Regions from separate parts of the Exiguobacterium sp. EA-TM-5 genome, predicted to be linked through region 2. Evidence: a T-box and tRNA genes for the amino acid it is inferred to sense, from the RefSeq annotation. Region 2 holds a T-box; the other holds one or more tRNA genes.
What was found. A T-box is a leader RNA that pairs with one kind of tRNA and senses whether it is charged. The one in region 2 lies ahead of leuS (leucine--tRNA ligase), so its partner is inferred to be a tRNA-Leu.

Region 1: it encodes a tRNA-Leu, which carries the amino acid that the T-box ahead of leuS (leucine--tRNA ligase) is inferred to sense. The anticodon was not compared.

Annotation. Positions count from the first base shown of each region.
Region 1 covers NZ_CM132670.1:377,879-389,190, reverse strand. Annotated here, with positions in the region: gene dusB (tRNA dihydrouridine synthase DusB) at 1-137, shown strand, start outside; gene lysS (lysine--tRNA ligase) at 300-1,781, shown strand; rRNA gene ACV3PA_RS02080 (16S ribosomal RNA) at 2,160-3,721, shown strand; rRNA gene ACV3PA_RS02075 (23S ribosomal RNA) at 3,886-6,799, shown strand; rRNA gene rrf (5S ribosomal RNA) at 6,901-7,016, shown strand; tRNA gene ACV3PA_RS02065 (tRNA-Val) at 7,026-7,101, shown strand; tRNA gene ACV3PA_RS02060 (tRNA-Thr) at 7,116-7,191, shown strand; tRNA gene ACV3PA_RS02055 (tRNA-Leu) at 7,254-7,340, shown strand; tRNA gene ACV3PA_RS02050 (tRNA-Arg) at 7,381-7,454, shown strand; tRNA gene ACV3PA_RS02045 (tRNA-Pro) at 7,459-7,535, shown strand; tRNA gene ACV3PA_RS02040 (tRNA-Ala) at 7,558-7,633, shown strand; rRNA gene ACV3PA_RS02035 (16S ribosomal RNA) at 7,759-9,320, shown strand; rRNA gene ACV3PA_RS02030 (23S ribosomal RNA) at 9,485-11,312, shown strand, end outside.
Region 2 covers NZ_CM132670.1:1,247,269-1,258,580, forward strand. Annotated here, with positions in the region: gene ACV3PA_RS06440 (tRNA 5-(aminomethyl)-2-thiouridylate-methyltransferase MnmM) at 1-42, opposite strand, end outside; gene ACV3PA_RS06445 (MDR family MFS transporter) at 221-1,399, shown strand; gene ACV3PA_RS06450 (GNAT family N-acetyltransferase) at 1,584-2,618, shown strand; gene ACV3PA_RS06455 (HAD family hydrolase) at 2,712-3,356, shown strand; T-box leader at 3,395-3,617, shown strand; gene leuS (leucine--tRNA ligase) at 3,664-6,069, shown strand; gene ACV3PA_RS06465 (hypothetical protein) at 6,201-7,178, shown strand; gene ACV3PA_RS06470 (BaiN/RdsA family NAD(P)/FAD-dependent oxidoreductase) at 7,238-8,509, opposite strand; gene ACV3PA_RS06475 (putative polysaccharide biosynthesis protein) at 8,700-10,364, shown strand; gene ACV3PA_RS06480 (pseudouridine synthase) at 10,351-11,070, shown strand; gene ACV3PA_RS06485 (SDR family oxidoreductase) at 11,131-11,312, opposite strand, start outside.

The DNA.
Region 1 (11,312 bases), 870 kb from region 2:
TCGCGTGGTACTTGAAAGGGATGAAAGGGAACGGTCGTGTTCGCAATGCGTTATTTAATATTGACACACACGCGGGACTCGTTGAACTCTTACAGCAGTACTTACAAACACTCGAAGAAGACGTAGCATATGCCTAACAGGTAAAGTATGGTCGGACAGAGGCGTTTTGTGGTACGCTAGTTGCATTGAAGATGAGCGTATCGGTTTTCTAAAGGGGCTGTCGGTCATTCCGGCAGCTTTTTATTCGAGGGAATCGTCGTGAACCATTATTAAAAGGAGTGAAGACAGTGAGTCAGGATATGGAAATGAACGATCAAATGCAGGTGCGTCTCGGTAAGATGAACGCCATGCGTGAACAAGGTCTCGATCCATTCGGCGCACGTTTTGAACGTTCGACGGATACCGCGAGCATTCGTGCATCATTTGGTGAACATACAAAAGAAGAATTAGCTGAACTGAAACCGGAAGTAGCGATCGCAGGTCGTGTCATGACGACGCGCCGTAAAGGGAAGGTTGGCTTTACGAACATTCAAGATGTTCAAGGTCAAATTCAGTTGTATGTCCGTAAAGATGATGTTGGGGAAGATGCTTATGAAATTTATAAGACATGTGACTTAGGTGACATCGTTGGAATTCAAGGATACGTGTTTAAGACGAATGTTGGTGAACTCTCTGTTCACGTCACAGCATTTACGTTATTAACAAAAGCACTACGTCCACTTCCGGATAAATATCACGGATTAAAAGATATCGAACAACGTTATCGTCAGCGTTACCTCGATCTCATTACGAACCAAGAATCACGTGAGACATTCATCGCACGGAGTAAAGTCATTCGCGGAATCCGTCAATATCTCGATAACCTCGGATACTTGGAAGTCGAAACACCAATGTTGCACACAATCGCGGGTGGAGCGTCGGCTCGTCCGTTCATCACGCATCATAATGCACTCGACATGACGCTTTACATGCGGATTGCGATTGAACTCCATCTGAAACGTTTGATCGTCGGTGGACTTGAGAAAGTCTACGAAATCGGTCGCGTGTTCCGTAATGAAGGAATCTCAACGCGTCACAACCCAGAATTTACGATGATCGAACTATATGAAGCGTATGCTGACTATAAAGACATCATGAACTTAACAGAGAACCTGATTGCTCATGTTGCGCAAGAAGTACTCGGTACAACACAGGTCACTTACGGAGAAGACATCATTGATCTATCTGTGGGTTGGAAACGTGCGCACATGGTTGATCTCGTTAAAGAAGCAACAGGTGTCGACTTCTTTGAACAGATTTCAAACGAACGTGCTCTAGAACTCGCGCATGAACACGGTGTAGAAGTCCAGTCGCATATGACGACAGGACACATTCTAAATGAATTCTTTGAACAAAAAGTAGAAGAAACTCTCGTTCAACCAACATTCGTCTATGGTCATCCTGTTGAAGTATCACCATTAGCGAAGAAGAATCCTGAAGATCCACGCTTTACGGATCGCTTTGAATTATTCATCGTCCGTCGTGAACATGCGAATGCCTTCACGGAGTTGAACGATCCAATCGATCAACGTGAACGGTTCGAAGCACAACTCGTCGAAAAAGAAGCAGGTAACGATGAAGCGCATGAAATGGATACAGACTTCATTGAAGCACTCGAATACGGTATGCCACCAACAGGCGGTCTTGGAATCGGGATTGATCGTCTCGTCATGTTGTTGACGAACGCACCATCGATTCGTGATGTATTACTCTTCCCAACGATGCGTCACCAACAAAATTAATGAATGGAGCAGCTTCGTTCTTTCTATATAGAAGGAACGGAGCGTTCTTTTTGAAGAGATCGTAAGCATAATCAAGTTAAAAAACGGGTAAATAAAAGTTTTTAAATGTTTTTCTAATAAAACGCTTGTACGATTCGAAAAGCCATGGTATATTACTTCTTGTGCCGCGAATGGTCGTGACACACAAAAATAAATATCAAAAAAGTTGTTGACAATCGAGTTGATAACCTGGTATGATATTAAAGTCGCTGAAAACGACACGACGAACTTTGAAAACTGAACGATGAGGCAAAAACGTATTCTACGGAATACAAAAACGAATGAAGCGCAAGCTTCGTCAATCGTGACTTCGGTCACAACAACGAGCAAGTCAAACACTTTATGGAGAGTTTGATCCTGGCTCAGGACGAACGCTGGCGGCGTGCCTAATACATGCAAGTCGAGCGCAGGAAGCTGACGGAACTCTTCGGAGGGAAGGCAGTGGAATGAGCGGCGGACGGGTGAGTAACACGTAAGGAACCTGCCTCAAGGATTGGGATAACTCCGAGAAATCGGAGCTAATACCGGATAGTTCAACGGACCGCATGGTCCGCTGATGAAAGGCGCTCCGGCGTCACCTTGAGATGGCCTTGCGGTGCATTAGCTAGTTGGTGAGGTAATGGCCCACCAAGGCGACGATGCATAGCCGACCTGAGAGGGTGATCGGCCACACTGGGACTGAGACACGGCCCAGACTCCTACGGGAGGCAGCAGTAGGGAATCTTCCACAATGGACGAAAGTCTGATGGAGCAACGCCGCGTGAGTGATGAAGGTTTTCGGATCGTAAAACTCTGTTGTAAGGGAAGAACACGTACGAGAGGTAATGCTCGTACCTTGACGGTACCTTACGAGAAAGCCACGGCTAACTACGTGCCAGCAGCCGCGGTAATACGTAGGTGGCAAGCGTTGTCCGGAATTATTGGGCGTAAAGCGCGCGCAGGCGGCCTTTTAAGTCTGATGTGAAAGCCCCCGGCTCAACCGGGGAGGGCCATTGGAAACTGGAAGGCTTGAGTACAGAAGAGAAGAGTGGAATTCCACGTGTAGCGGTGAAATGCGTAGAGATGTGGAGGAACACCAGTGGCGAAGGCGACTCTTTGGTCTGTAACTGACGCTGAGGCGCGAAAGCGTGGGGAGCAAACAGGATTAGATACCCTGGTAGTCCACGCCGTAAACGATGAGTGCTAGGTGTTGGGGGGTTTCCGCCCCTCAGTGCTGAAGCTAACGCATTAAGCACTCCGCCTGGGGAGTACGGCCGCAAGGCTGAAACTCAAAGGAATTGACGGGGACCCGCACAAGCGGTGGAGCATGTGGTTTAATTCGAAGCAACGCGAAGAACCTTACCAACTCTTGACATCCCATTGACCGCTTGAGAGATCAAGTTTTCCCTTCGGGGACAATGGTGACAGGTGGTGCATGGTTGTCGTCAGCTCGTGTCGTGAGATGTTGGGTTAAGTCCCGCAACGAGCGCAACCCCTATCCTTAGTTGCCAGCATTTAGTTGGGCACTCTAGGGAGACTGCCGGTGACAAACCGGAGGAAGGTGGGGATGACGTCAAATCATCATGCCCCTTATGAGTTGGGCTACACACGTGCTACAATGGACGGTACAAAGGGCAGCGAGACCGCGAGGTGGAGCCAATCCCATAAAGCCGTTCCCAGTTCGGATTGCAGGCTGCAACTCGCCTGCATGAAGTCGGAATCGCTAGTAATCGCAGGTCAGCATACTGCGGTGAATACGTTCCCGGGTCTTGTACACACCGCCCGTCACACCACGAGAGTTTGCAACACCCGAAGCCGGTGAGGTAACCGCAAGGAGCCAGCCGTCGAAGGTGGGGTAGATGATTGGGGTGAAGTCGTAACAAGGTAGCCGTATCGGAAGGTGCGGCTGGATCACCTCCTTTCTAAGGAAAACGTCCCTTACGGGACATGCCCATCGTTCAGTTTTGAGAGCTCGTCTCTCAGTCTCGATAGAGACACTCGCACCTTGAAAACTGAAGACATCAACAAGACATCAAACTTTTTATAACCATGTCATTAGACGTGTGTTCTTAGAATACCAACGCTAGATCAAGGTATGAAGGGCGTACGGTGGATGCCTTGGCACTAGGAGCCGATGAAGGACGCGACGAACAGCGATATGCTTCGGGGAGCAGTAAGTATGCTTTGATCCGAAGATTTCCGAATGGGGGAACCCACCATCTGTAATGGGATGGGACATGTTACATGAATACATAGTGTAGCGTGAGGCAGACCCGGGGAACTGAAACATCTAAGTACCCGGAGGAAGAGAAAGCAAATGCGATTCCCTGAGTAGCGGCGAGCGAAACGGGAACAGCCCAAACCGAAGAGCATGCTCTTCGGGGTTGTAGGACACTCTATACGGAGTCAAAAAGGAAGACAGTAGGTGAAGGACCTGGAAAGGTCCGCCGAAGAAGGTGACAGCCCTGTAGCTGAAACTGTTTTCCCTCCAGAGTGGATCCTGAGTACGGCGGGACACGTGAAACCCCGTCGGAATCCGGGAGGACCATCTCCCAAGGCTAAATACTCCCTAGTGACCGATAGTGAACCAGTACCGTGAGGGAAAGGTGAAAAGCACCCCGGAAGGGGAGTGAAATAGATCCTGAAACCGTATGCCTACAAGTAGTCAGAGCCCGTTAATGGGTGATGGCGTGCCTTTTGTAGAATGAACCGGCGAGTTACGATAACGCGCGAGGTTAAGCCGATGAGGCGGAGCCGTAGCGAAAGCGAGTCTGAACAGGGCGTTCAGTGCGTTGTCGTAGACCCGAAACCAGGTGATCTACCCATGTCCAGGATGAAGGTCAGGTAACACTGACTGGAGGTCCGAACCCACGCACGTTGAAAAGTGCGGGGATGAGGTGTGGGTAGCGGTGAAATGCCAATCGAACCTGGAGATAGCTGGTTCTCCCCGAAATAGCTTTAGGGCTAGCCTCGAGGTTGAGAGTTCTGGAGGTAGAGCACTGATTGGACTAGGGGCCCCCACAGGGTTACCGAATTCAGTTAAACTCCGAATGCCAGCAACTTATACTCGGGAGTCAGACTGCGAGTGATAAGATCCGTAGTCAAGAGGGAAACAGCCCAGACCGCCAGCTAAGGTCCCAAAGTGTATGTTAAGTGGAAAAGGATGTGGCGCTGCCTAGACAGCTAGGATGTTGGCTTAGAAGCAGCCACCATTCAAAGAGTGCGTAATAGCTCACTAGTCGAGTGGCGCCGCGCCGAAAATGTAACGGGGCTAAACATACCACCGAAGCTGCGGATTCCGTAAGGAATGGTAGGGGAGCGTTCCAAACCGCTGTGAAGCTGTACCGGAAGGAGCAGTGGAGCGTTTGGAAGTGAGAATGCCGGTGTGAGTAGCGAAAAGAGGGGTGAGAATCCCCTCCGTCGAAAGCCCAAGGTTTCCTGAGGAAGGCTCGTCCGCTCAGGGTTAGTCTGGACCTAAGCCGAGGCCGAAAGGCGTAGGCGATGGATAACAGGTTGATATTCCTGTACCGCCGATCCACCGTTTGAACAATGGGGGGACGCAGGAGGATAGTGACGCATGCGGATGGAAGTGCATGTGCAAGTTTCAAGACCGTCTGATTGGCAAATCCGTCAGGCATCAAAGTCAAGGAACGATGCGGAGTCCCGTAGGGACGTAGGTCACGATTTCACACTGCCAAGAAAAGCCTCTAGTGAGGGGGAAGGCGCCAGTACCGTAAACCGACACAGGTAGGCGAGATGAGAATTCTAAGACGCGCGGGATAACTCTCGTTAAGGAACTCGGCAAAATGGTCCCGTAACTTCGGGAGAAGGGACGCTCTACACATGTAGAGCCGCAGTGAATAGGCCCAAACGACTGTTTAGCAAAAACACAGGTCTCTGCTAAATCGCAAGATGACGTATAGGGGCTGACGCCTGCCCGGTGCTGGAAGGTTAAGGGGATGGGTTAGCGCAAGCGAAGCTTTGAACCGAAGCCCCAGTAAACGGCGGCCGTAACTATAACGGTCCTAAGGTAGCGAAATTCCTTGTCGGGTAAGTTCCGACCCGCACGAAAGGCGTAACGATTTGGGCACTGTCTCAACGAGAGACCCGGTGAAATCATAGTACCTGTGAAGATGCAGGTTACCCGCGACAGGACGGAAAGACCCCATGGAGCTTTACTACAGCCTGATATTGAGGCTTTGTGCATGATGTACAGGATAGGCGGGAGACGTCGAGCCCGGAGCGCCAGCTTCGGAGGAGTCACCCTTGGGATACCGCCCTTCATGCATAGAGTCTCTAACTCGCAGCCGTCATCCGGCTGGAGGACCGTGTCAGGCGGGTAGTTTGACTGGGGCGGTCGCCTCCTAAACAGTAACGGAGGCGCCCAAAGGTTCCCTCAGAATGGTTGGAAATCATTCGTAGAGCGCAAAGGCAGAAGGGAGCTTGACTGCGAGACCTACAAGTCGAGCAGGGACGAAAGTCGGGCTTAGTGATCCGGTGGTTCCGCATGGAAGGGCCATCGCTCAACGGATAAAAGCTACCCTGGGGATAACAGGCTGATCTCCCCCAAGAGTCCACATCGACGGGGAGGTTTGGCACCTCGATGTCGGCTCATCGCATCCTGGGGCTGGAGTAGGTCCCAAGGGTTGGGCTGTTCGCCCATTAAAGCGGTACGCGAGCTGGGTTCAGAACGTCGTGAGACAGTTCGGTCCCTATCCGTCGTGGGCGCAGGAAATTTGAGGAGAGCTGTCCTTAGTACGAGAGGACCGGGATGGACGCACCGCTGGTGTACCAGTTGTTCCGCCAGGAGCATCGCTGGGTAGCTACGTGCGGACGGGATAAATGCTGAAAGCATCTAAGCATGAAGCCCCCTCCAAGATGAGATTTCCCTTTGAGTAATCAAGAAAGACCCCTCAGAGACGATGAGGTAGATAGGTCACGGGTGGAAGCATGGCGACATGTGGAGCTGAGTGATACTAATCGGTCGAGGCCTTGTTCTAGCAGATGCTTGTTGATGACTTCAGTTTTGAGGGCGCGAGCCTTTCAAAAAAACGAAAAAAAGTCTTGACGTTATGTGAACATAATGTTAAGATAATAAATGTCTGGTGGCGATAGCCAAGTGGTCACACCCGTTCCCATGCCGAACACGGAAGTTAAGCACTTGAACGCCGAAAGTAGTTGGGGGCTTCCCCCTGTGAGGATAGGACGCTGCCAGGCGATACATATGGAGGATTAGCTCAGCTGGGAGAGCACCTGCCTTACAAGCAGGGGGTCGGCGGTTCGATCCCGTCATCCTCCACCATTTTTATTACACTTGCCGGTGTAGCTCAGCTGGTAGAGCAACTGACTTGTAATCAGTAGGTCGCGGGTTCGACTCCTGTTGCCGGCACCATTTTTATCTTTAATGATCACCAGAATTCAATTGTGAATGAAGGTTCTACCTTTTATATCCCTGCCGGGGTGGCGGAACTGGTAGACGCACAGGACTTAAAATCCTGCGGGGGTTTCCCCGTGCCGGTTCGATTCCGGCCCTCGGTACCATTTTTCATTTTGGATGTTTACTGTTTGATCCTTATATTCCGCACCCTTAGCTCAGCTGGATAGAGTACTTGACTACGAATCAAGGGGTCGGGAGTTCGAATCTCTCAGGGTGCATTTTCGGGAAGTAGCTCAGCTTGGTAGAGCACTTGGTTTGGGACCAAGGGGTCGCAGGTTCGAATCCTGTCTTCCCGACCATCTTCAATTTCATCCCTTTAATGGGGCCTTAGCTCAGCTGGGAGAGCGCCTGCCTTGCACGCAGGAGGTCAGCGGTTCGATCCCGCTAGGCTCCACCATTTTTATGACGAACTTTGAAAACTGAACGATGAGGCAAAAAACGTATTCTACGGAATACAAAAACGAATGAAGCGCAAGCTTCGTCAATCGTGACTTCGGTCACAACAACGAGCAAGTCAAACACTTTATGGAGAGTTTGATCCTGGCTCAGGACGAACGCTGGCGGCGTGCCTAATACATGCAAGTCGAGCGCAGGAAGCTGACGGAACTCTTCGGAGGGAAGGCAGTGGAATGAGCGGCGGACGGGTGAGTAACACGTAAGGAACCTGCCTCAAGGATTGGGATAACTCCGAGAAATCGGAGCTAATACCGGATAGTTCAACGGACCGCATGGTCCGCTGATGAAAGGCGCTCCGGCGTCACCTTGAGATGGCCTTGCGGTGCATTAGCTAGTTGGTGAGGTAATGGCCCACCAAGGCGACGATGCATAGCCGACCTGAGAGGGTGATCGGCCACACTGGGACTGAGACACGGCCCAGACTCCTACGGGAGGCAGCAGTAGGGAATCTTCCACAATGGACGAAAGTCTGATGGAGCAACGCCGCGTGAGTGATGAAGGTTTTCGGATCGTAAAACTCTGTTGTAAGGGAAGAACACGTACGAGAGGTAATGCTCGTACCTTGACGGTACCTTACGAGAAAGCCACGGCTAACTACGTGCCAGCAGCCGCGGTAATACGTAGGTGGCAAGCGTTGTCCGGAATTATTGGGCGTAAAGCGCGCGCAGGCGGCCTTTTAAGTCTGATGTGAAAGCCCCCGGCTCAACCGGGGAGGGCCATTGGAAACTGGAAGGCTTGAGTACAGAAGAGAAGAGTGGAATTCCACGTGTAGCGGTGAAATGCGTAGAGATGTGGAGGAACACCAGTGGCGAAGGCGACTCTTTGGTCTGTAACTGACGCTGAGGCGCGAAAGCGTGGGGAGCAAACAGGATTAGATACCCTGGTAGTCCACGCCGTAAACGATGAGTGCTAGGTGTTGGGGGGTTTCCGCCCCTCAGTGCTGAAGCTAACGCATTAAGCACTCCGCCTGGGGAGTACGGCCGCAAGGCTGAAACTCAAAGGAATTGACGGGGACCCGCACAAGCGGTGGAGCATGTGGTTTAATTCGAAGCAACGCGAAGAACCTTACCAACTCTTGACATCCCATTGACCGCTTGAGAGATCAAGTTTTCCCTTCGGGGACAATGGTGACAGGTGGTGCATGGTTGTCGTCAGCTCGTGTCGTGAGATGTTGGGTTAAGTCCCGCAACGAGCGCAACCCCTATCCTTAGTTGCCAGCATTTAGTTGGGCACTCTAGGGAGACTGCCGGTGACAAACCGGAGGAAGGTGGGGATGACGTCAAATCATCATGCCCCTTATGAGTTGGGCTACACACGTGCTACAATGGACGGTACAAAGGGCAGCGAGACCGCGAGGTGGAGCCAATCCCATAAAGCCGTTCCCAGTTCGGATTGCAGGCTGCAACTCGCCTGCATGAAGTCGGAATCGCTAGTAATCGCAGGTCAGCATACTGCGGTGAATACGTTCCCGGGTCTTGTACACACCGCCCGTCACACCACGAGAGTTTGCAACACCCGAAGCCGGTGAGGTAACCGCAAGGAGCCAGCCGTCGAAGGTGGGGTAGATGATTGGGGTGAAGTCGTAACAAGGTAGCCGTATCGGAAGGTGCGGCTGGATCACCTCCTTTCTAAGGAAAACGTCCCTTACGGGACATGCCCATCGTTCAGTTTTGAGAGCTCGTCTCTCAGTCTCGATAGAGACACTCGCACCTTGAAAACTGAAGACATCAACAAGACATCAAACTTTTTATAACCATGTCATTAGACGTGTGTTCTTAGAATACCAACGCTAGATCAAGGTATGAAGGGCGTACGGTGGATGCCTTGGCACTAGGAGCCGATGAAGGACGCGACGAACAGCGATATGCTTCGGGGAGCAGTAAGTATGCTTTGATCCGAAGATTTCCGAATGGGGGAACCCACCATCTGTAATGGGATGGGACATGTTACATGAATACATAGTGTAGCGTGAGGCAGACCCGGGGAACTGAAACATCTAAGTACCCGGAGGAAGAGAAAGCAAATGCGATTCCCTGAGTAGCGGCGAGCGAAACGGGAACAGCCCAAACCGAAGAGCATGCTCTTCGGGGTTGTAGGACACTCTATACGGAGTCAAAAAGGAAGACAGTAGGTGAAGGACCTGGAAAGGTCCGCCGAAGAAGGTGACAGCCCTGTAGCTGAAACTGTTTTCCCTCCAGAGTGGATCCTGAGTACGGCGGGACACGTGAAACCCCGTCGGAATCCGGGAGGACCATCTCCCAAGGCTAAATACTCCCTAGTGACCGATAGTGAACCAGTACCGTGAGGGAAAGGTGAAAAGCACCCCGGAAGGGGAGTGAAATAGATCCTGAAACCGTATGCCTACAAGTAGTCAGAGCCCGTTAATGGGTGATGGCGTGCCTTTTGTAGAATGAACCGGCGAGTTACGATAACGCGCGAGGTTAAGCCGATGAGGCGGAGCCGTAGCGAAAGCGAGTCTGAACAGGGCGTTCAGTGCGTTGTCGTAGACCCGAAACCAGGTGATCTACCCATGTCCAGGATGAAGGTCAGGTAACACTGACTGGAGGTCCGAACCCACGCACGTTGAAAAGTGCGGGGATGAGGTGTGGGTAGCGGTGAAATGCCAATCGAACCTGGAGATAGCTGGTTCTCCCCGAAATAGCTTTAGGGCTAGCCTCGAGGTTGAGAGTTCTGGAGGTAGAGCACTGATTGGACTAGGGGCCCCCACAGGGTTACCGAATTCAGTTAAACTCCGAATGCCAGCAACTTATACTCGGGAGTCAGACTGCGAGTGATAAGATCCGTAGTCAAGAGGGAAACAGCCCAGACCGCCAGCTAAGGTCCCAAAGTGTATGTTAAGTGGAAAAGGATGTGGCGCTGCCTAGACAGCTAGGATGTTGGCTTAGAAGCAGCCACCATTCAAAGAGTGCGTAATAGCTCACTAGTCGAGTGGCGCCGCGCCGAAAATGTAACGGGGCTAAACATACCACCGAAGCTGCGGATTCCGTAAGGAATGGTAGGGGAGCGTTCCAAACCGCTGTGAAGCTGTACCGGAAGGAGCAGTGGAGCGTTTGGAAGTGAGAATGCCGGTGTGAGTAGCGAAAAGAGGGGTGAGAATCCCCTCCGTCGAAAGCCCAAGGTTTCCTGAGGAAGGCTCGTCCGCTCAGGGTTAGTCTGGACCTAAGCCGAGGCCGAAAGGCGTAGGCGATGGATAACAGGTTGATATTCCTGTACCGCCGATCCACCGTTTGAACAATGGGGGGACGCAGGAGGATAGTGACGCATGCGGATGGAAGTGCATGTGCAAGTTTCAAGACCGTCTGATTGGCAAATCCGTCAGGCATCAAAGTCAAGGAACGATGCGGAGTCCCGTAGGGACGTAGGTCACGATTTCACACTGCCAAGAAAAGCCTCTAGTGAGGGGGAAGGCGCCAGTACCGTAAACCGACACAGGTAGGCGAGATGAGAATTCTAAGACGCGCGGGATAACTCTCGTTAAGGAACTCGGCAAAATGGTCCCGTAACTTCGGGAGAAGGGACGCTCTACACATGTAGAGCCGCAGTGAATAGGCCCAAACGACTGTTTAGCAAAAACACAGGTCTCTGCTAAATCGCAAGAT
Region 2 (11,312 bases):
AAGCAATTGTTTGGTATAAGGTAGTACACGGGCAAGTGGCATGGCATAGACTCCTGTTCCTATGGTCTGTTTTTCTCTTTAATAAATGATTATCGTGTGTATGATTCCTCTTGCATTATACCATCTTTTGAATCATTGACGAAAAGTGAAGTGGCTTGACAGAGAGGGGACGGATTGCGTAAAGTGGCAAGGTTGAGAATGAAATAGGAGGACCACAGGTATGCCAAAATTACCAAAAGCGGTCTGGATCCTCGTCCTTGCGATGGCCATCAATACGACGGGATCCTCTTTTTTATGGCCGTTTAATACATTATATATTCATGAATATTTAGGGGAGTCGATGACAAAAGCAGGGATGGCGTTGTTCGTCAACTCGGCACTCGCAATCGTCGGAAACTACTTAGGTGGAAAGGCGTTTGACCGCCTCGGTGGTAAAAAAACGCTCGTTATCAGTGTCATCGGACTTGTCTTGTCTTCCGTCGGTTTATTGCTGTTTCATCAGACGTATGTCGGATACGTCGCGATGCTTGGTCTAATCGGATTTGTCGGTGGGATGGTCTTCCCGACGATTTATGCGATGACAGGTGTCATTTGGCCAGAAGGTGGACGCCGTGCCTTTAACGCGATCTATGTCGCGCAAAACGTCGGTGTAGCCCTTGGGACGGCTGTCAGTGGTCAAATTGCTGCCTTCTCGATTCAATACATCTTCATTGCTAACCTCGTACTGTACATCGCGTTTGCAATCATTTTGTTCATCGGCTTGTCCTGGATTCAGGCACCGGCACGGATGCATACAACGCATGACGAGACCGAAACGACACGGACACCACTCGCACGCGGTGCAGCGCGAACGATGTTGCTCGTCTCGATTGGTTATGCCTTACTTTGGTTCGTGTATGTACAATGGCAAGGTACATTTGCTGTGCATACGAAATCACTCGGTGTCACGATTTCCGAGTATTCGATTCTTTGGACGATCAATGGAGCACTCATCGTCTTTGCACAGCCACTTCTCACCCCGATCTTGCGGTGGTTTGGTGACGATTTGAAACGACAACTGATGACTGGTACAGGGATTTTCCTGTTATCGTACCTGATTGTTCCGTTCGCCGGAGGATTCAAGATGTTTCTCGTCGCGATGATCATCCTGACGATTGGTGAAATGTTCATCTGGCCAGCTGTCCCAGCCATGGCTGCGCGACTTGCACCAATCGGAAAAGAAGGAGAGTTCCAAGGATACGTCAATATCGCTGCTTCAGCGGGGCGGATGATCAGTCCGACCGTTGGAGGATTAATCTACGATTTATCCGGTATGTCAGCGGTCTTCTTGACGTTGATTGGATTGATTCTCTTAGCAGGTGTGGTCTTCCTTCGTGCCATTCCTAAAATTACATCGTAAGGGTCATTTAATAGACAGCGGATCAATATCCGCTGTCTATTTTGTTACATCATTCATTCGCAAATTATAAAACAAACATTTATTAATATGGAATATTTCGGTAGGGAAACGGGTACTTTTTAATCAAGGATCTGAAAAAGAAAGGTCATGTGAACGTTGCTTCTTTTTGACTGGAGGTGCACGAATGGAAAGGTGTCAATTCATCACAGATGCCACAACTTGGACGACAAAGGTACAGCAACAGCCGCTTGATATCTTCTACAGTCACCAATACGTCACGCTCAACGCTAGACCGTCTGAACAAGCGGTGTTATTCCTTTATAAGGGTTATGCAGGAACACTGTTTTATCCCTTTTTAAAACGTCGTATTTTTGATACAGCCTATTCAGATCTCATTACGCCTTATGGCTACGGTGGACCTGAAGTCGTCGGTCACTTGACTACATCTGAGATTCAGCAAGCACGTTTATTGTTTGAAAAGTGGACGGAAAAAGAGGCAATCGTTTCGGAAATGATTCGCTTTAATCCGTTGACGGGCAATGAGAGACTGATGCAGGACTGGACAAAAGTTTCCTTCATCCGTCATACGACGAGCATTGATTTACGCCCCTCGCTAGAAGAAATCATGCAGACGTTCCATAAGAAAACGAGAAGCATGATTCGGAAGTCACTCGCTTCACCGTTAACAATTAGAACAGGAACAAAAGAAGATTTACCTACTTTTTTAGCGTTGTATCATGAAACGATGGACCGGAAGAACGCTTCAGCTCATTACTATTTTACTGCAAGTTATTTTGAACAATTGTTTGAGGTGAACCCACTCTGTGAGCCATTACTATTGATTGCAGAACTCGATGGCGAACCGATTGGTGGATATTTCGTATTGCTTGGAAACGAATATGCCCATGGTCATTTGATTGGCTGTAAGCGAGACGAAGCAAAGATATTTCCAAATCAGCGGCTTGAGTATGAAGCGATTCTTCACGCAAAAGCGCGTGGTCTTGTCGAACAACATCTCGGGGGTGGATATCAAGAACAGGATAGTCTCTTTGAGAGTAAATGTCGTTATACTGGATATCGCCTATTTGAGTATCATCAAGGAAAATCCATTCTTCAGCCAGCCATATACGATCAGTTATGTGTACGATTCGGATCAGGAGCCGATTCTGATTATTTTCCAGCTTACCGACAAACGAGTGTCCAGATGGCGACAAGTTAAAATGTAAATAAAGGAAGAAGGCAAAACGGCTACATCGTGTAGTCGTTTTTTTGATATGCTGATATCAGAAAAGTGACTAAAGGGGGATGTGTCATGAAAAAACGCGGTTTGATTTTTGATATGGACGGTGTGATTTTAGATAGTGAAATTCGTTACTTCGAGGTCCATCAGCAGATGTTTAAAACGTTATCGATTCCACTCGACCCAGTTCAGTATGCGACGTTCATGGGAAAAACAGGTGATGAGATGTGGGAAGAACTCGTCACTGAACATCAGCTAAAAGAAACAGCCAGTACGTTACTTGAAGAAGAACATCGGTTATTTCAAATTCATGCAAAACCAGAAGAGTGTGGATTAAAAGAAGGGGTCAAACGAGTCATCGAACAAGCTGTGAATCTTGGTTACGATATCGGTATCGCCTCCTCAAGTTCGCTTCAAAAAATCGAACGTGTCATCCGTCATTATGAGCTTCCGATCACACACTATGTTAGCGGGGAAGAGGTCGTCCGTTCCAAACCCGATCCTGCAATTTTTCGACTCGCAGCATCACGAATTGGACATCCGCCTGAGAATTGTCTCGTCATTGAAGATGCTGCGAACGGAATGATCGGTGCGAAGGCAGCGGGAATGGAAGTCATTGCGCTCCTCGATGACCGGATGCCGATGCAACGCCTAGAACAAGCGGATCATGTAGCGCAATCGCATGCAGAAATCGAGGAAATTTTACGGAAGCGTTGACGCTTGAGGAAGAAACAGATTACACTAGGAAAAGATAGTCAAATGCATGGAACTGAAGTAGTAGGGGAAAGGTGCCGTCAAGAGAGCTGGTGGAAGGTGCGAACCAGTCGGTAGCAACCGTGAACTCGTCAGGGAGCACGATTCGTGAAGTCGTAGTAGCGAATCCGGTCTTTCACACCGTTATCCGTGAATCAAGCGGTCTGTCATAGACAGACAACGTGGGTGGTACCGCGGAAGCCAAACCGGTCTTTCGTCCCTTTTCTTAGGGGCGGAAGACCGGTTTTTTTAGATTAGAGGAGGAAAAGACATGCCGTACAATCATCGCGAAATCGAACCAAAATGGCAGGCGCGTTGGGATCAAGACAACGCCTTCGTCACGACAGAAGATCCAGAAAAAGAAGGGTTTTATGCCCTCGATATGTTCCCGTATCCGTCAGGTGCTGGACTCCACGTTGGTCACCCAGAAGGTTACACAGCAACGGATATCCTCGCACGAATGAAACGGATGCAAGGATATAACGTCCTTCACCCGATGGGATGGGATGCGTTCGGATTACCGGCAGAGCAATATGCCCTCGATACAGGGAACGACCCACGCGAATTCACAGCTCAAAACATTGAGACATTCAAACGTCAGCTAAAAGAACTTGGATTCTCATATGACTGGGATCGCGAAATCAACACGACAGATCCGAAATATTATAAATGGACACAATGGATCTTTACGAAATTATACGAAAAAGGACTTGCATTCGTCGACGAAGTCGCAGTCAACTGGTGCCCAGCACTTGGAACGGTTCTTGCGAACGAAGAAGTCATCGACGGATTATCCGAACGCGGAAATCATCCAGTCGTTCGTGTTCCGATGCGTCAATGGGTCTTAAAAATCACGAAATATGCGGATCGTCTTCTTGATGATCTCGATGATCTCGATTGGCCGGACTCTGTTAAAGAGATGCAACGGAACTGGATCGGGAAATCAGAAGGTGCTGAAATTGATTTCACGATTGACGGACATAAAAAACAAGTCACGGTCTTTACGACGCGTCCGGATACAATCTTTGGTGCGACGTACCTCGTGCTTGCGCCAGAGCATCCATTCGTTGCTGACATCACGACAGCTGATCATCAGGAAGCAGTCGATGCGTACATCGCGCAAGTCCAAACGAAATCTGATCTTGAGCGGACAGATTTAGCGAAGGAAAAAACAGGCGTCTTCACAGGTGCTTTCGCTGTCAATCCGATTTCAGGCGATCGTCTTCCAATCTGGATTGCTGATTACGTCCTTGCATCTTACGGAACAGGTGCGATCATGGCTGTTCCAGGACATGATGAGCGTGACCACGAATTCGCGAAGCAGTTCGACTTACCAATCGTTGAAGTCGTCGCAGGTGGAAACGTTGATGAAGCGGCTTACACGGGAGAGGGCGAACACGTCAATTCACACATGCTCGATGGGCTCGGAAAACAAGAAGCAATCGAGACGATGATTGCTGAACTCGAAACGAACCAAGTCGGTCGTAAAAAAATCACGTATCGCCTCCGTGACTGGCTATTCAGTCGTCAACGGTATTGGGGTGAGCCGATTCCGGTCGTTCATATGGAAGATGGTTCAATGAAAACGCTCAGTCAAGAGGAATTACCGCTTGAACTTCCAATCATTCCGGAAATCAAACCGTCTGGTACTGGGGAATCACCACTTGCGCTTGCGGAAGATTGGTTGGATTATACGGATCCTGAAACAGGGATGAAAGGGCGTCGCGAGACGAACACGATGCCACAATGGGGCGGAAGCTGCTGGTACTACCTTCGTTTCATCGATCCACACAATGAAGAAGCGATTGCAGACCCAGAAAAATTAAAATACTGGCTCCCAGTTGACATTTATATCGGTGGGGCAGAACACGCTGTTCTCCACTTGTTGTATGCACGCTTCTGGCATAAAGTCTTGTATGATGCAGGTGTCGTGCCAACAAAAGAGCCATTCCAAAAATTATACAACCAAGGAATGATTCTTGGAGAAAATAACGAGAAAATGTCGAAATCACGCGGTAACGTCATCAATCCGGATGAAATCGTCAAGTCACATGGTGCCGATACATTGCGTCTTTACGAAATGTTCATGGGACCACTGGATGCATCGGTTTCTTGGTCTGAAAATGGTCTTGATGGGGCGCGTCGTTTCCTTGACCGCGTCTGGCGTTTGTTTGAACGGACAGCGGACATTCAAGACGTCACGGAAGTCGATGCTGACTTCGAACGGACATATCATCAGACTGTCAAGAAGGTCACGGAAGACTTCGCGAACATTCAGTTCAATACCGGAATTTCACAACTCATGGTCTTCGTCAATGAAGCTAACAAACAGCCAGTCCTTCCGCGTCACTTCCTTCGTGGATTCGTCCAATTGTTAACACCGGTCGCACCACACCTTGGTGAAGAACTGTGGGAACAGCTTGGATTTGAAGAGACATTGACGTATGCGGCATGGCCAACATTCGATGAATCGAAACTCGTCAGCGATACAATGGAATTCGTTATTCAAGTGAACGGAAAAGTTCGCTCGAAAATCGAAATCAACATCGATGCGACAAAAGAAGAAATCGAAGCACTTGCGTTTGCTGATGAAAAAACACAAGAATGGATCGGCGATAAGACAGTTCGTAAAGTCATCGTCGTACCGAAAAAATTGATCAATATCGTGGCAAACTAAGCCATAACCCCTTTCATTCGCATGACGCGTATGGAAGGGGTTTCTTCATTTCCGTCGCAAGTCCGCTTTTTTTTTGAACGTCCTTCTGCTACACTGAATCAGAAACCGAGAAAGAAAGGCGATTACCATCAATGAAACGATCTTATATAGTCTATACAACGATTTTTGCTGTCGTTTCGGGACTGATCCTCTGTGTTCTGCTCGTCTTCTCAAAACCAGAGACGTTGTCGCGTATTCAGGAAACGTTCGCGAAAATCGAGACGCAATCGCAGCATCAGGCAGCTGTCAAACAGGTGCCATCGAAAACGCCTTCAGCCATTCCGAATCCAGAAGAGCCGTTAATCAAAAATGTTCAACAGATGTTATATGATGATTCCATTGGTTCGTACCTCGTCGTAACAGACGATTATCGTTTCTTTGAAATTAGTGGGACCGGGGAACGAATTAATGCCTCTTTCCAGTTGGAAGAAGGAAAGCTCTTGCTCGCTGGTCTTGACGGAATGACTCTCGTTGACGGGGAGACAGTCGCCTTGTTGACGTCGAATCAGATTCTTATCACGATTACGCGAAAAGATGGTGTCTGGAGCGAAGAAAAACGTGAAAAAGTGCAAGGAACAACGATTCGGGACAGTTTCCATGGTCTTGGATATGACGTGAAGAAAAAAGAATTCTATACGATCAACCATATACGCTCGATTGGACGTGTCGAATTAACTTACTTTGCGATGAAACAGGATGAAATCAAGATTGATCCAGACGCTTCAGAGAAGAAAAAGCGTGCGTTAAAGAAAAAACAGAAACCGCCTTATCTATCAGTCATCAAACGGGAAAAGGTCGAAGCAGCAGATGGTATGCGAAGTGATGCCAAAAAAGCATTTGAATCTGAATTCCGTCCGATTGGTCTTGCTGAACGCCAAGGTCGAATTTATACGCTAGACTCAGAAGCACTCTATCTCTACTCGATTGATCGGAAAGATCAAACAATTACAGGGGAAACAGCTAGTCCGAAGGTATATGGTTCAAAAGGAATCTTCGTACAGGATAACGAGTTGTTTGCGTTAGTCGTCACGGATAAATTCTCGAGCCGATCGTTCACACCAATTGATTAAAGCATGATACGAAAAGACCCGATTCCTCTATTTAGTAGAGAAGTCGGGTCTTGTTCATATTAAGAGACGGCGTCATGTGCCATCTCTGCAGCGTGACTACCGGCACAATGTCCGGTCACGAATGCAGCTGTAATGTTGTAACCACCTGTATAGCCGTGGATATCAAGAATTTCGCCAGCGAAGAACAATCGCTCCGCTTTTTTCGACATCATCGTTTTTGGATCAATCTCTTTAATCGAGACACCGCCACCCGTGACGAAAGCTTTATCGAAATCAAGTGTTCCGGTTGCTTTCAGTGGGAACCGTTTTAACTTTTGTAGGAAGTCCGTCCAGTCCTGTTTCTTGACTTGTGTACAGACTTCATCCCCAAATCCGATTTGAGCAAAAAGAAGTTCAAGCAGACGTTCCGGTACAAATCCACGGAGTGCATTACGAACCGTTTTCTTCGGATTTGCTGCAAGCGCTGCTTGAAAGCGTTCCGTTAGCGCACCAAGTGATTCATCTGGGAAGAGATCGATTGATAAATGGACGATCGTTTCCTTCGACCGCTTCCGCTCCTTGATCGTATACTGGCTACACCGTAAAGCAATCGGACCGCTCAAACCGAAGTGCGTAAAGAGAAGGTCACCTGTATGCGTCTTGATCGCCTTATCTTTTTTACCATGAACCGTTAAAGCAACGTCTCTAAGAGAAAGTCCTTGTAATGTTTTTTCGTGAATGAATGTATCGCCTAATAAGATGGGTACTTCTGTCGGGAAAAGTTCTGTGATCGTATGACCTGCTTTTTCTGCCCATGGATAGCCGTCACCCGTCGAGCCGGTATGGGGAACAGATTGTCCACCAACTGCGACGATACAGCTTTTTGCTTCAAGACGCATACCGTTTTCTAAGATGACAGCCGCAAACGAACCGTCCGGATGAAAGTCGAGTGTTGCGACTTGTGCATCCGTTTGAATCTCGGCGCCATGGGCTCGGATCTGATCAATCAATACACGGACGACGTCTGCTGCCTTATCCGAGACAGGGAACATACGACCGTTATCCTCTTCTTTAAGTGCGACACCAAACCCTTCGAAAAGTTCGATGATCGATTCATTATTAAATTGCGAAAAAGCACTATAAAGGAAACGTCCGTTTCCTGGAATCGACTGGACAAGCTCATCGAGTGGTTTCCGATTTGTGACGTTACACCGTCCACCACCAGAAATTGCGAGCTTCCGCCCTAATTTATTCCCTTTATCGAGCAAGAGTGTTCGGGCTCCTGCCTGTAAAGAGGCAAGCGTCGCCATTAAGCCGCTCGGCCCGCCTCCGATTACGATTACATCGTACATGTGGTCACCTCATTCATAGAATTCTGCTTGTTTCACTTTAGCAGAAGTTGCGACTGTAAACAAACCGTCTCTTTCAATTCGAGAAGGACAGCGGTATAATGATTTGCAATTGTGTACGAGAGAACTTGTATAATGAGACAGCTCTGTGAAGGGTTGAGTTTAAAAATTAGAAAGTGTGAGGGATGTTACCATGTCCACAGTCAACAATAAACAGTCCACTACTTCTGGTAATGCAGGATTCGTTCGTGGAACGATGCTCCTGTCCGGTGCGTCACTGATTTCTCGCGCACTCGGTTTGATTTATCTTTTTCCGTTTCAATTTATGGTCGGTGCAACCGGCATTATGTTCTATACCTATGCCTATAACTACTACACGATCATGATTGGTATTGCGACAGCAGGGATTCCCGTTGCTGTCTCGAAATTTGTTGCCAAATATAATGCACTGGGTGAATACGATACGAGTGAACGATTATATCGGTCTGGTCTGAAAATCATGTCTTTGACCGGCGTCGTTTCCTTTCTCGCTTTATTCTTCCTTGCACCGTATTTAGCGCATCGGGCAATTCCTGGTGGAGACGTTGATTCAGCGGCGTACGTCGATGCCGTCACGATGACGATTCGCGGAGTCAGTTTTGCCTTACTCTTGATTCCGCCGATGAGTATGACGCGCGGATATTTCCAAGGGTATCAATCGATGGGACCGACAGCGATTTCGCAAATTTTGGAGCAAATCGTTCGAATCATCTTCCTGCTTGCGGGAGTCAGTATCGCGATTTATCTATTTGATTCAGGAGTAGCTTTTGCTGCGACGATCGCGACGTTTAGTGCATTCATTGGAGCAATTGGTAGTGTCGCAGTTCTTGTGTATTATTTCCGTAAACGTGCAAGCGGTTTGCAGGAACTTCGTGCTACGCAAACTGTCCGTTCACAGGATCGCCCGTTAACGGATCTTTATAAAGAACTGTTAGCTTATGCTATTCCAATCGTCATGGTGGGTATTTCAACACCACTTTATCAAGTCATCGACCAAAACACGATGAACGCCGCGTTACAGAGTATCGGCTATACCTTAGAAGCAGCCGGAAACGCGACTGCCTATCTGATTGCAGATAGTCACAAAATCGTGTTAATTCCAGTATCGGTCGCAACAGGGCTATCGTTATCTGCGACACCGCTATTGACAGCGTCCTTTACACAAGGAGATATGCGGAAAGTGCGTGCTCAAATTTCGCAGATTTATCAACTTGTCTTCTTCGTGACGATTCCAGCAGTCGTCGGTATGATTCTTCTGAGTGAAGAGACATTTCATGTTCTCTTCCCGAAAGATCAAGCAGCATGGGTCTATCTATTAAGTTATGCACCAAGTGCGTTGTTCCTCGCATTGTATTCCGTTACGGCAGCGGTCTTACAGGGAATCAACCGTCAATATTTCACAATCGTTGCAACGCTCGCTGGACTACTCGCGAAGTATCTCTTGAATGCTCCATTAATTCATTTGACAGGTGATGGAACAGGTGCTGGATATGCAACGATCATCGGCTATCTTGTCGCAACAGGTTTGATGTTCTTCCGGATTACACAAACGGTGAAGTTTCCGTTCAGTACGGTCTTGCGCCGGACATCGTTGATTTTGATCCTAAGCGCCTTGATGGGAGCGAGTGTCGCACTTATAAAATGGGGTCTTGTATCCATACTTCCGTCATCGACATGGGCATCCCTGTTGATTCTTATTGTGGGTGCTGCAGTCGGAATTATCATTTTTGCAGGGCTCTCAATCTGGAGTGGCTTAGCAGAAGTCGTATTAGGGCGTAAAATTTCATTGAAACGAGGACGAGGTCATGCGTCTAGATAAATTATTATCCAACATGGGAGCAGGCTCCCGAAAAGAAGTAAAATTGCTGCTAAAAGCAGGAGCGATTCAAGTCGATGGTGAGATCGTTCGTGATCCAAAACAACATGTCGATGTTAAAACACAAGATGTTTTGATGTACGGCGAACCGGTCACGTATCAAAAATATATCTACTTGATGATGAATAAACCACCGGGTGTTATTAGTGCGACTGAGGATAAACGGGATGAAACGGTCATCGATTTGTTGTTTGAAGACGTGACCTATTTCAAACCGTTCCCGGTCGGACGACTCGATAAAGATACGGAAGGCTTGTTGTTGTTGACGAACGATGGATCGTTTAACCATGCTTTGATGTCACCGAAGAAGCACGTCGAAAAAACGTATTACGCGGAAGTGACGGGTGTGCTGACGCAAGAGGACGTCGAGGCGATTGAGGAAGGTGTCACCTTAGAAGACGGTTACCAAGCTAAACCAGGTAAACTGGTCATCTTATCAACGACGGAGACGGATTCAACACTTGAATTGACGATTACAGAAGGGAAGTTCCACCAAGTTAAGCGAATGATGCTGGCGCTCGGGAAAGAGGTCACATTCTTGAAGCGACGTTCGATTGGTCGGTTAGAACTCGATCCGTCACTTGCACTCGGTGATTACCGTGAATTGACGCAAGAAGAACTATCCTTGTTTGATTGGCAACCTGAATAATCAAAATGAAAAGGCGATGGAATGAGCGTACATTCCATCGCCTTTTGTTATGGGCGTCACTTATTGATTACGCAATGCTTCTGCAATTGGGTAAGGGCCACTGAGTACTTCGAAAAGACGTGACTGTGTTGGATGATCAATCAAGTGTACGAATAGCGCTGCCACATCATCACGAGAGACTTTACGATCCTCATATGAATCGAAATGTTCTTTCGTTTCGATTGTACCTGCTGGATCATCAT